Regions from separate parts of the Pseudovibrio sp. JE062 genome, predicted to be linked through region 2. Evidence: predicted binding sites of a transcription regulator. Region 2 holds the regulator's gene; the other holds the start of a gene.

Region 1 (6,291 bases), on a different contig from region 2:
CGGGCAAACGGTAAATGGCGTTAATGTTGCGCCTTATCCGATCATGTCTGGAGAAGAATACTTCTCACTCCGCGAAATGCACGGGTCAGAACACCAAAAACAGACCATCTACAACATGATAAACGCTTTCCTGTGATCTGAGGCCCATCGCCCTTTCTTGTGCCTGAAACATCGCCCGGGCCGAGTTTTCTCGTAAAGCATGGTTGGAAACGAAGGCTGTTTAAGGCTTGAATATGAAACTTGGATCCTTATGAAACGTGAAAGGAACTTGGGTCTCAGGTTACCAGCCATAAAGGATGTTGGCGTTTTCAATCAGGCAGGATATCCGCCAAACCTCATTTGCTTTAAATGTGTCAGCGGGAAAATTTGAGGCCTGGCAACAAAAAGGGCGCCCCGAGGGACGCCCTAATTCTCATAGACTTATGAGGGATTGGCTTAGAAGCCCATGCCGCCCATGCCGCCCATGCCGCCGTCCATTGGAGGCATTGCTGGGCCAGCGTCTTTCTTAGGAAGTTCAGCAACCATTGCTTCAGTGGTGATCAGCAGGCCGGAAACGGATGCTGCGTCCTGAAGAGCTGTACGAACAACCTTAGTTGGGTCGATGATACCAGCTTCGATCATGTTGACGTATTCTTCAGACTGAGCGTTGAAACCGAAGGTCTCATCAGCGATGTTGTCCTGGATCTTGCCAACAACGATGGAACCTTCAACGCCGGAGTTTTCAGCGATCTGGCGCAGTGGAGCTTCAAGAGCGCGCAGAACGATCTTGATACCAGCTTCAATGTCAACGTTCTCGGAAGATACTTTCTCAACAGCAGCTTTAGCGCGCAGCAGAGCAGTACCACCACCTGGTACGATACCTTCTTCAACAGCAGCGCGGGTTGCGTTCAGAGCGTCGTCGATGCGGTCTTTTTTCTCTTTAACTTCTACTTCGGTTGCACCGCCAACGCGGATAACTGCAACACCACCAGCAAGCTTAGCAAGACGTTCCTGCAGCTTTTCACGGTCGTAGTCGGAAGAGGTTTCTTCGATCTGAGCTTTGATCTGAGCAACGCGTGCTTCGATGTCAGCTTTGTCGCCAGCGCCGTCAACAATGGTAGTGTTCTCTTTAGAGATGTTCACCTTGTCTGCAGTGCCGAGCATGTCGATGGTTACGTTTTCCAGCTTGATGCCCAGATCTTCAGAGATCACGGTACCACCAGTCAGGATAGCGATGTCTTCGAGCATTGCCTTACGACGGTCACCGAAGCCAGGAGCTTTAACAGCAGCGATCTTCAGGCCACCACGCAGCTTGTTTACAACCAGAGTTGCAAGTGCTTCACCTTCAACGTCTTCTGCAATGATCAGCAGTGGACGGGAAGACTGAACAGCGCTTTCCAGGATTGGAAGCATTGGCTGCAGGTTGGAAAGCTTCTTCTCGTGAAGGAGAATGAGTGGCTTTTCCAAGTCAGCAATCATCTTTTCAGCGTTGGTGACGAAGTATGGAGAAAGGTAACCGCGGTCGAACTGCATACCTTCAACAACTTCAAGCTCAGTCTCAAGGGACTTAGCTTCTTCAACGGTGATAACACCTTCGTTGCCAACGCGCTGCATTGCTTCAGCAATGTCTGCACCGATCTGGGTGTCGCCGTTAGCGGAGATGGTGCCAACCTGTGCAACTTCGTCAGAAGAAGAGATGGTCTTGGAACGTGCAGTCAGGTCTGCAACAGCAGCAGCAGTTGCCATGTCAACGCCGCGCTTCAGGTCCATTGGGTTCATGCCAGCAGCAACGAACTTAGCACCTTCTTTAACGATAGCCTGTGCCAGAACAGTCGCAGTGGTTGTACCGTCACCAGCGATGTCGTTGGTTTTGGAAGCAACTTCACGCACCATCTGTGCGCCCATGTTCTCGAACTTATCTTCAAGTTCGATTTCCTTCGCAACAGAAACACCGTCTTTGGTGATGCGTGGTGCGCCGAATGCTTTATCCAGAACAACGTTACGACCTTTAGGGCCGAGGGTAACTTTTACAGCGTTTGCAAGAATGTCGACGCCTTTAAGCATCTTCTCACGAGCGTCAGAACCGAACTTGACTTCTTTTGCAGCCATTTGTTTGTCTCACTTAAATTCTTGTAATTACAGAAGGAACGAGGGTTTGCTCGATGGCTTTAATTAAGCCAGAACGCCCATGATGTCAGATTCCTTCATGATCAGCAGGTCTTCACCGTCGATCTTAACTTCAGTACCGGACCATTTGCCGAACAGAACGCGGTCGCCAGCTTTAAGGTCGATAGCGATCAGCTCACCGTTGTCCTTGCGTGCGCCAGGACCTACTGCAACTACTTCGCCTTCCTGTGGCTTTTCTTTTGCAGTGTCAGGGATGATGATGCCACCAGCAGTCTTTTCTTCAGACTCGATACGGCGAACGACAACACGGTCGTGTAGCGGACGAAACTTCATAATTGGCTCTTCCTCTCATACGCGAGCGTCCCTTTTAGGCAACGCCCGGACGCGAAGGTTAAAAACTTTGAGAGTGGGCGAAACCTTGCGGCCCCACAGTGATTAGCACTCCCAAAGGCAGAGTGCTAACAACCGGGAAATGATGTAGTTTCACGCCTCTATATAGTCAAGGAGAGAGCGGCAAAAAAATAATCTGAACGGCAAAAAATATAGGAATACTGCGAGAATTTGGGGGTAAGCTGGGTGCAAGCTCAACCCAGATTAGACCAATGGACTGTCGCATAAGGAAAGTTCGCAGGAACCCGGAATCAGGTAAAAGAAAAGCCGGCTTTAAGATCAAAGCCAGCTTTTGAATGGTCTGCGTAAGGCTTAAGCCAATCAGTTCTGAAGAGCTGCCTCTGTCATGGAGAACGGAAGCTCAAAGCTGCCGGACTTATCAGAGTTCTCGTCGTTGAACCGAACCTTCAGCACATACTCACCTGTCTGCAAGCCAGTCAGGTTGAAGCTGAGGGAAGTCTGATACTCACGGATCTGGTTGAAGCTCTCAGAATGCAAGGTGGTGAACCCATCCTGAGATGCCAGCACCTGACCGGTGGTGTTGCGCAGTTCAAAGTCCACGCTCAGATCAATCGCATACTTGCCGCCGGTTTCCTTGTAGGAAAAGCCAATAGGCTCAGCATAAACGGTCAACGGATCACCGCTCTGGAACTCAGCAGTTTCCAGAGGCGTGTAAGAACCGTAACTCTCGGCTGGCAATGCAATGAATTTGGCTGCGGTAAAAGCGAGTGGCTGCTGCTGCCAGGCAACGGCATATGCATCTTGTGCAGCTTTAAAGTCAGCGCTCAGCGCCGTCGCTTCTTCAGCAGATGCGGTGCTACCCAACAAAGCAACCGCAAAGATGGAACAGGTCGCAGCTTTTGCAGCTGACATCCCTTTCACTGTAAATGGCATTCTTAGCCCCCTAGAGCCAGCAGAACACAAAATCTGCGGCACTCACCTGATTCTTGGCGGTGGTATAACTCTTAAATCTAAGGGAGACAATACTGCCCCAATTCCTGAGGCAGCTTAGATATGTGTCGTGAAGACATTCCTCATGCGATGGTTAAGCAATTACCACGCACACCATCACGCGTTGGCGCGCTCAGCCCAGGACTGCTTCTTGCGATAAATGGTAGAAGGGCTGATTTCCAGCGCCGCTGCCGCAAGCGCGATATTGCCGTCAAACGTCTCCAGCGTCGTCTCGATAATCTGCTTTTCCTGGAACCAGAGCGGCTCGATGGAACGACCCATGCTTGGGGCAGGTTCAGCAGTGCCAAATGCGATCTCAGAGAGCACCGGCACAGTCTGCTCACGCAGCAACGGAGAAAGCATGAGCTCGGTGACTTCATCACCGTCATTCATCACCACAAGCTGGCGAATGACATTCTCCAGCTCACGCACGTTGCCCGGCCAGTTATGCTGGAGCAGAAGCGCTTCTGCATAAGTTGAAAAGCGCTGAAATCTGCGGTTTTCCTCTTCTGCGTACTTCTTCAGGAAGGTGAGGGCGAGGGACGGAATATCCTCTCGGCGCTCACGAAGAGCTGGCAAACGGATTGGCAACACATGAAGGCGATAAAACAGATCTTCACGGAAGCGACCAGCTGCAATTTCAGTTTTTGGATCTCTGTTCGTCGCACAGATCACGCGCAAGTCCAGCGAACGGGTCTTGTGCTCGCCAACACGCTGAATGGAGCCGGTTTGTAGGAAGCGCAGCAGCTTGCTCTGCAGGCAAAGTTCCATCTCACCGATCTCATCCAGGAACAGTGTTCCACCGTCGGCAAGCTCGGCCGCACCGGCTCTGGCTTCGTCTGCTCCGGTAAAGGCACCACGTGCATGACCGAAGATTTCAGACTCCATCAGATTGGCTGGAATCGCTCCACAGTTGATTGCGACAAAAGGCCCAGCTTTCCGCGCAGATCTGGCGTGAAGCGCCTGTGCACACAGTTCCTTGCCTGTACCTGATTCCCCGGTAATGAACGCCGGCGCACTGGATGTCGCCATCCGTTTGATCTGCGTATAAACGCTCTGCATGCGGTTGGAGGAACCAACAAACCCTTCAAACTGAGAGGAGGTTCCCGATGCTTCACCGGAGACAATCGCATCGGAACCAGTAGATGCTGTCACAGACGGCGAAGGGGCTGCGGATTTGAAGACACCGAGATGCGCCTCAAGCTTCTCCAGAAGCATTTCGCTGGTGTAAGGCTTGGTCAAAAAGTCATGCGCACCGTTGCGCATAGCATTCATGGCACGGCTCACAGAACCCTTGGCGCTCACAGCGATCAAAACCGCGCGTGGCGCAGCAGCAACGATCTCTGAAAGCTCAGCTTCTCCGCCAATGCACTCAAGGTCGACAATGACGATATTGATTGGGGTATGCCGCAGAAAAGCGACTGCATGCTCTTTGCTGGAAAGAATATGCGCAGGTTGTCCGCTGGTCACGTACTTCGACAAAGCGCTGCTGGTTTTGCGAGCCTCTGTGCGATTGGTGTCCACGACACAGGCGTTCAAAAACCTATTGTTAGCTTTGGGGGATCCCATTGGCAGGCAACCTCAAAAATCAATACATCAGGTCGAAAATCATTCGACACCCTGAGTTTGTGCAAACAGGGTAAACAAACCCTTTTCGTTTTTGAGGTTGGTTGCATTATGCAGTTAATTTCTACTGCCCAGAACGCTTCAGGCAACTTTCTCGCCTGATAAAATTCACCATGAGGCGGAATCACACACCCAAGTTCAGCTCGCGATTATGACGAAAATCGTATGCATCGATGATATATGTAGCTTGATTGTCATTCTTGCGGGGACAACACGGGTTTTCCCTAGAAATATGATGGGTATAGGGTTCGAAGGGCCTCGGTAAATGCGGCAAAATTCAGGTATGTATTCTCTGATTCGGACCAACAGGTACTTTTGAGGTTATGACGCGCTTGGCGAACATTTCCATTTTGTTTTCTATTTTAGCCATTGCAGCCTCTTGCGGCACAGTGATGGTCTATCTTTTTGCGCGTCCCGTTGGCGAAGCCATCACCGTTTCTTTCACGGCGATGTGCACCATGATCTTCATCCATTTCATGCTGACCCGCTCTCAGGAAAAATCTGCGGTATCTGAAGCCGTTAATCGTCTGGAAGAGCGCATCGCGGTCATCGATGATGATGTTGGAAATCTCGAAGGCCGTCTCACCGGCGTCGAACACAACATCCCGCGCCGTACCCGTGAAGAGATTGATCCGCTGTTCGCAGAGGTCGAAGTCATTGGCTCCCTCGTAAAGCAGATGGCAGAAGCCATGGCGGATATGGAAACCCGTATCGAGGATCAGGGCATCGCCATTGAGGACCAGCGCACTAAGCAGGCCATGCTGCAGCCGCAACCAGCACAGCGTCTGGCATCTCCTCAAGCGACTGTAGCCAAGGAACCATCTGTCGATCTGGCAAGTCAGGCAGCTGCTGCATTTGCGAGTGCGGCACGCAAGCCAATGGCCTCACCGCAGGAAACATTTGCTGAAACCCGCGCGCCAGAGATGAAGCGTCCGGCCGCTCCGCGCATGCACCATCCGAATGCTGCACTGGCTGAGGAAATCCGCGCCAGTATCGAAGCGGGCAGGGTAGATCTGTACCTCCAGCCAATAGTGACTTTGCCGCAGCGCCGCGTCCGCTACTACGAAGCGTTGACCCGTCTGCGCAAAGCCAATGGGGACACGCTGGAACCAATCGAGTTTCTGCAGGAAGCTGATCGTACCGGCCAGATGCCGGCAATCGACAACATCCTGCTGTTCCGTTCTCTCCAGATCCTCAAGCGCTTGGCAACACGCAACA
Region 2 (6,291 bases):
TCCGGGTGCTTTTCGGTGGACGTGGCCAGTTTGGCGCCGTCCTCCAACGTCAAACGACCATGAGCACCGGGACCAACGCCGACATAGTCGCCATAACGCCAGTAAATAAGGTTGTGCAAGCACTGAGCGTCAGGCGCAGCATGGTTGGACACCTCGTATGCTGGAAAACCGCGGGCAGCTGTGACTTCCTGTGTCAGGTCAAACATGTCTGCGGCCAGATCAGGGTCCAACATCTCCAGCTTTCCAGCTGCATAGAGGCGCTGGAACATGGTGCCGCTTTCGATGGTGAGCTGATACATGGACAGGTGGTCAGCCGCCAGATCGATGGCGCGGTTGAGTTCCTGCTCCCATGCCTTCAAGGTTTGGTTTGGGCGAGCGTAGATCAGGTCAAACGAAATGCGCGGGAATGTTTTGCGCGCAATTTCAACGGCTTGAATCGCTTCCGAAACAGAATGCTGACGTCCAAGGATCTTCAGTTCCTTGTCATCCAACGCCTGAATACCGACGGACAGGCGGTTTACACCAGCGGATCTGTAGCCTGCAAAGCGGGTCGCTTCCACGCTGGTTGGATTGGCTTCCATGGAGATTTCAGCGCTATCCGGCAGATGCCAGAGGCGGGCGATCTCGTTGAGAATGGTCTCAACGGTTTTGGGCTCCATAAGAGAAGGTGTGCCGCCGCCAAAGAAGATGGAGTCGACCGTACGGCCCGGCACCATCTGCGCATAGCGTGCCAGCTCTGTTGCCAGAGCTTTGGCATAGTGTTCCTGTGAGACCGGCTGATGGCGTACATGGGAGTTGAAGTCGCAATACGGGCATTTTGCCAGACAAAATGGCCAATGCACGTAAATCCCAAAGCCGCCAGCCGGTGACACAGTCATTCTTTTTCCTTTGCGCTTGCCAAAGATTTTTCTGTACGAGTTCTAATCCGAAAACCGGAAGCCACTTTTCAGGAACGCGTATTACGCCGGCAAGCACTCTTTCTGAAACTTAACAAAGGCGCGGGCGCGATGAGACAGGGCCTCGCCTTCCTTCGTTGTGTGTTTTTCTTGTTTGTCCATTTCGCCGAAGGTTCTGTCGAACCCTTCTGGTACGAACATTGGATCGTAGCCGAAACCTTCCAGACCGCGTGGTGGCCAGGCAAGCTCGCCGTGGATTTCACCACGGTAGAACTGGGTGTGACCATCCGGCCAAGCCATGCACAGCACAGCGACGAAGTAAGCGGTGCGATCTGTTGCGCCAGTTTCTGTCAGCTTGTCCTGCACAGACTGCATGGCAACGCCGAAGTCTTTGCCCGGCCCTGCCCAGCGTGCGGAATAGATGCCCGGATCGCCGTTCAGGCCGTTTACACAAAAACCGCTATCATCTGCAAGAGCTGGCAGGCCGGTTGCCGTTGCTGCCGCCAAAGCCTTGATTGCCGCGTTTGCTTCGAATGTATCGCCATCTTCTACCGGTTCTGGCAGGTCCAGATCACCAGCAGAGAGAACTTCAAAGCCGTGCGGGGCAAGCATATCCTGAATTTCGCGCAGTTTGCCTTTGTTGTGGCTGGCAAGCACAAGCTTGCCAGGTTCCAGGCGGCGACTTTCTGTTGTTTCTGCCTGCATTAGAGCACCGTCAGCTTCTGCAGCTCAACCAGTTTGGAAATGGACTGTTTTGCAAGGCCCATGAGCTGGCCGAGTTCTTCTTCAGAGAATGGCTCACCTTCAGCAGTGCCCTGAATTTCAACGATGCCGCCTTTGCCAGTCATGACGAAGTTTGCATCGGTGTCAGCAGAAGAGTCTTCTGCGTAGTCCAGATCAGCAACCGGAGTGCCTTCGTAGATGCCGCAGGAGATTGCTGCGATGTGGTCTTTCAGAACCTTGTCGGTCTTGACCATGTCGCGCGCTTCCATCCACTTCAGGCAATCATGCAGAGCAACCCATGCGCCGGTGATGGACGCTGTGCGGGTGCCGCCGTCTGCCTGAATGACATCACAGTCAACGGTGATCTGACGCTCACCCAGCGCACCCAGATCAACAACAGCACGCAGAGAACGGCCAATAAGACGCTGGATTTCCTGAGTACGGCCAGACTGCTTGCCTGCGGAGGACTCACGGCGCATACGATCGTGTGTTGCACGTGGCAGCATGCCGTATTCTGCTGTGACCCAACCACGGTTCTGACCACGGAGCCACGGCGGAACACGCTCTTCCAAACTTGCTGTACACAGAACGTGGGTATCGCCGAATTTGATCAGGCAAGAGCCTTCGGCATGCTTTGCAACACCGCGCTCCAGGCTGACTGGACGCATTTCTTCAGGTGTACGTTTGGATGGACGGTTCAAGGTAAGCTCCCTCGGGTTGCTTAATAGCTATAATCTCACAAATGGTATTGCGGATCTTTTAGCTGCGGATTGCCGCAAGCGCAAAGACTGGTTTTGGTTTGGGAGCTGATTTTCTGCGAAAATTGCGTTTTGGCTGTTCAGTTGTCCTGTGCTAGGGATTGAAGGAGGCCTTTGCCCGAAACCTGCTGTTGATGTGGAGTACCGAAACCGTGACGAGCGTTCCTCCTTCTGTCCCTCTTGAGGATCTTGATGAGCGTTCCCGCGAGATCTTCCGGCGCATCGTTGAAAACTACCTTGATACTGGTGAGCCGCTTGGCTCCCGTAACCTTGCACGCGGCCTTTCCCAGCCTCTTTCTCCCGCCTCCATTCGCAATGTGATGGCAGATCTGGAGCATCATGGGCTGCTCTATTCCCCGCATACCAGCGCAGGCCGCTTGCCTACACAGTCGGGATTGCGCCTGTTCGTGGATGGTTTCCTTGAAGTGGGTGACCTGACCAAGGAAGAACGCCAGCAGATTGCTGTTCAGGTGAAGGCTAAGGGCGGAGATAAAACGCCGGAACAGGTGCTGACGGAAGCCAGCCAGATGCTCTCTGGTTTGAGCCGAGGGGCAGGGGTTGTTCTTTCCAACAAGACCGACACAACGCTTCGCCATATCGAGTTTGTGCAGATTGAGCCGCTGAAAGCGCTCGTCGTGCTGGTGAGCGAGGATGGCTCGGTCGAAAACCGTGTTGTTGATCTGCCTGCTGGCCTGCCGCCTTCCGCTCTGACAGAAGCTTCTAACTACCTGAACTCCATCATCCGCAACCGTACGCTTGCCGAGGCGCAATCTGAGCTTGTTCGGCAGCGAAACGAGTTTCAGGCAGAGCTGGATACACTCACCTCTAAGGTGGTGGATGCAGGTGTTGCTGTTTGGGGTGGAGACAAGAATGATCCCGGTACGCTAATCGTGCGGGGGCGCTCCAACCTGCTGGAAAACGTGGGCGCAAAGGAAGATCTGGAGCGCATTCGTCTGTTATTTGATGACCTTGAAAACAAGAGCGAGCTGATACGGCTGCTGGATCTTGCCAAGGGCGGTGAAGGCGTACGTATTTTTATCGGCTCGGAAAACAAGCTGTTCTCGCTTTCCGGTTCTTCCTTGATCGTTTCCCCATACCGCGATAGTGAACAGCGCGTTGTGGGCGTGCTTGGTGTTATCGGGCCGACTCGTCTCAACTATGCGCGTGTCATTCCCATGGTGGATTACACAGCCCGACTGGTGAGCCGCCTGCTCGGCTAAACTATTGGAGTCCCACTTGCTTTCCCTTACAGCTTCTGAACTGGAACGTTACGCTCGTCATATCGTCCTGCGCGATGTTGGCGGCCCAGGACAACAAAAACTAAAAGCTGCGCGTGTTCTGGTGATTGGAGCAGGGGGACTTGGTGCTCCGGTTCTGCAATACCTTGCCGCGGCGGGTGTTGGTACCATCGGCATTGTTGATGATGACGTTGTATCTCTCTCCAACCTTCAGCGTCAGATCATTCATGATACTGAGAAACTTGGGGAGCCAAAGGTTGCCAGCGCGGCGGAAGCGATTGCGCGTCTGAACCCGAATGTACGCGTCGTTCCGCATCCGACCCGCATTAACGGGCAGAATGCGATGGCGCTGATCAATGACTACCATATCGTCGTTGATGGCTCTGATAACTTTGCTACCCGCTACCTCGTTTCGGATGCGTGTTTTTATGCCGGACGTCCTTTGGTTACCGCTGCTGTGGGGCAGTTTGACGGGTCTGTTACGCTGCTGAAGCCCTACGTACAGGATGATGACGGCAACTACATTAACCCAACCTACCGCTGTCTTTTCCCGAAACGCCCTGAAGCTGGCTCGATCCCAACCTGTACCGAAGCAGGCGTGCTGGGTGCATTGACCGGCCTTGTCGGTACGCTTCAAGCTCTTGAGGTAATCAAAGAGATTGTTGGGTTTGGTGAAGGCCTGATCGGGCGCATGCTGCTGGCTGATACCCTGAGCATGCATTTTGAGACCATCAAATACAAACGCTCCAAGAAAAACCCACTTAACGGCGACAGTCCAAAGACCTGGGCCGAAATGCTGGAAGCGGAGCACGGCTAAGCCACTCTCGTCATTACCTAAAGCGGCCCTCACTTTTCAGCGATACGCTGCAAAAAGAAAGCGGCGGAGAATTGCTTCCCCGCCGTCTCCAGCCCTCCGCCACAAAGGGCCTGGCCTCATTCAGGCAAATCTGTCTCACCAGCATTGCCAAACGCACTGCTCTCACAGCGCGCCGAAAAGAGGCTTAGAATTTAAGCGTTCTTGCCAAAGAAAGCTTGAAGTCACGACCTTTTGCAGGTGTGCTGGTTACAAGGTAGTTCTCATAGTGCTTATCAAATACGTTATCTACGCGAGCAGTCGCTTCAAGGCCTTTGAAAAGGCCCTCTGTTGGTTTCCATGTCACAAACAAGTCGTGTTCGGCGAAGCCTTTTGTTGAACGTGTCGCTCCACTGGTAGGTCGATCAACTGCATCGACAAAGCGTCCATCCCAGCCAAATCGCAGATCATACTCTGGAAGTTTACCACCAACAGTCAAATACAGTTCGTCAGGCGCAATACGATCTGCAACAGGGTGCGTGTTTGCCACGCCAGAGCTTCGTGTCAGGTTTAAACCTGCGTCTGCAAACACAAACTGGGCATCGTAACTAGCTTCAATCTCAACACCATAAACTCGGCCATTCGATCCGTTCTCCCAAGGAGCAATAGTAACATCAGTGGGGCCAGATCGACCAGGCACAATATCAATAACTGTTGTGCCACGTTCAATGATATTGGAGATGTAGTTATTGTATGCTGTTAGCTTATACGAGAAGGTGTCACCTTCTGACAGAAGGTCATCTAAACGTTGACTGAAGCCAATCTCCAGAGAATGTGATCTCTCATTCTCTAGGTTGCCTTGAACTATTGTGGTGACAGTTCCTGGATTAATGGTCTGATGCACATGCTCAAACCAGCTATATTCTTCATCAATTGTAGGCTGACGCTCACCATATGCGTATGAAGCAAATACCGCAAATCCGTTATTGAACTCATATCGTGGTGCGATAGAAGCCGCAAATGAGAAACCATTTACATCGTCAGGTAAAATAGCCCGAGGATCACCGTCAGAATCTTCCAAGGTTGAGCCAATGGCTTTCATTTGCTTCCATTCGCCACGAAAAGCGGTCGTAAGTGAAAGATTTTTGTTAAACAGTGTTTCATTCTGGGCGAAGAGACCAATCGTTGTCTCATCACCTTCAGGATGCGTATTAACAGAAGTATTATCGAGATCTTCACGACGGCGCTCTTGGAACTTTCCGTCGATACCATGCAGGAAATAGTTCTCATAACCTGCAAAGTTGTATTCAAGTGTGTTTTCTAGTCTTGCCTCATAATACGTGTAACTCATATCAGCATTAATAAACTCATCATCTGAGTTTCTCTGCTTTGAATATGACGCGTTAAAATTCAAGTCCAGCCAAGGATTGGCATCATCTGAATGCTCATAGGAAACCTTGGCGGTTATACCTTCTACAACTCGCTCAGTTCTACTGGATGGGTCAAAAGGAGTCCCTCCCGGCGTAGTAGACGTTTCGCCATCAAAATGAGTATGCTCATAGGAGGCACGGAGGACACGATCACGATTTCCTCCGACGTAATAGGTTGCTTTTGCGAGACCAGACGGAGTGCCTCTATCAGCGAGGAAATGCTCATCTCCATTCCCATCAACTAAGCTTTGGAAATCTCGGAAGTTACCCGCAAAGAGCAGCTCGAGATCTTCTGCCGCTTTTACTGCTGCAATTGCAGTTGTACTGAAGCCCTCTTGGTTGCTGCTGTATGTTCCTTTTAGGCGTAAGGCAGCAGTATCACCTTCTTCCAGATAATCCGAAGCATCTTTCGTGGTAAAACTAACGGTACCACCAATAAGACCTGTTCCATAG

What was found. The regulator HrcA, encoded in region 2, represses chaperone genes, less so after heat shock. The targets are predictions, from matches to a motif close to GTTAGCACTCNCNNNNNGNGAGTGCTAAC.
Region 1: a site for HrcA is predicted at 2,541-2,569, ahead of groES (co-chaperone GroES). Genes of this name have one in related genera too.

Annotation. Positions count from the first base shown of each region.
Region 1 covers NZ_DS996814.1:31,849-38,139, reverse strand. Annotated here, with positions in the region: gene PJE062_RS21865 (hypothetical protein) at 1-136, shown strand, start outside; gene groL (chaperonin GroEL) at 436-2,088, opposite strand; gene groES (co-chaperone GroES) at 2,152-2,439, opposite strand; gene PJE062_RS21850 (hypothetical protein) at 2,818-3,390, opposite strand; gene PJE062_RS21845 (sigma-54 dependent transcriptional regulator) at 3,565-4,971, opposite strand; gene PJE062_RS21840 (EAL domain-containing protein) at 5,466-6,291, shown strand, end outside.
Region 2 covers NZ_DS996810.1:97,365-103,655, forward strand. Annotated here, with positions in the region: gene hemW (radical SAM family heme chaperone HemW) at 1-878, opposite strand, end outside; gene rdgB (RdgB/HAM1 family non-canonical purine NTP pyrophosphatase) at 960-1,601, opposite strand; gene rph (ribonuclease PH) at 1,601-2,320, opposite strand; gene hrcA (heat-inducible transcriptional repressor HrcA) at 2,512-3,597, shown strand; gene PJE062_RS15190 (molybdopterin-synthase adenylyltransferase MoeB) at 3,614-4,432, shown strand; gene PJE062_RS15195 (TonB-dependent receptor domain-containing protein) at 4,617-6,291, opposite strand, start outside.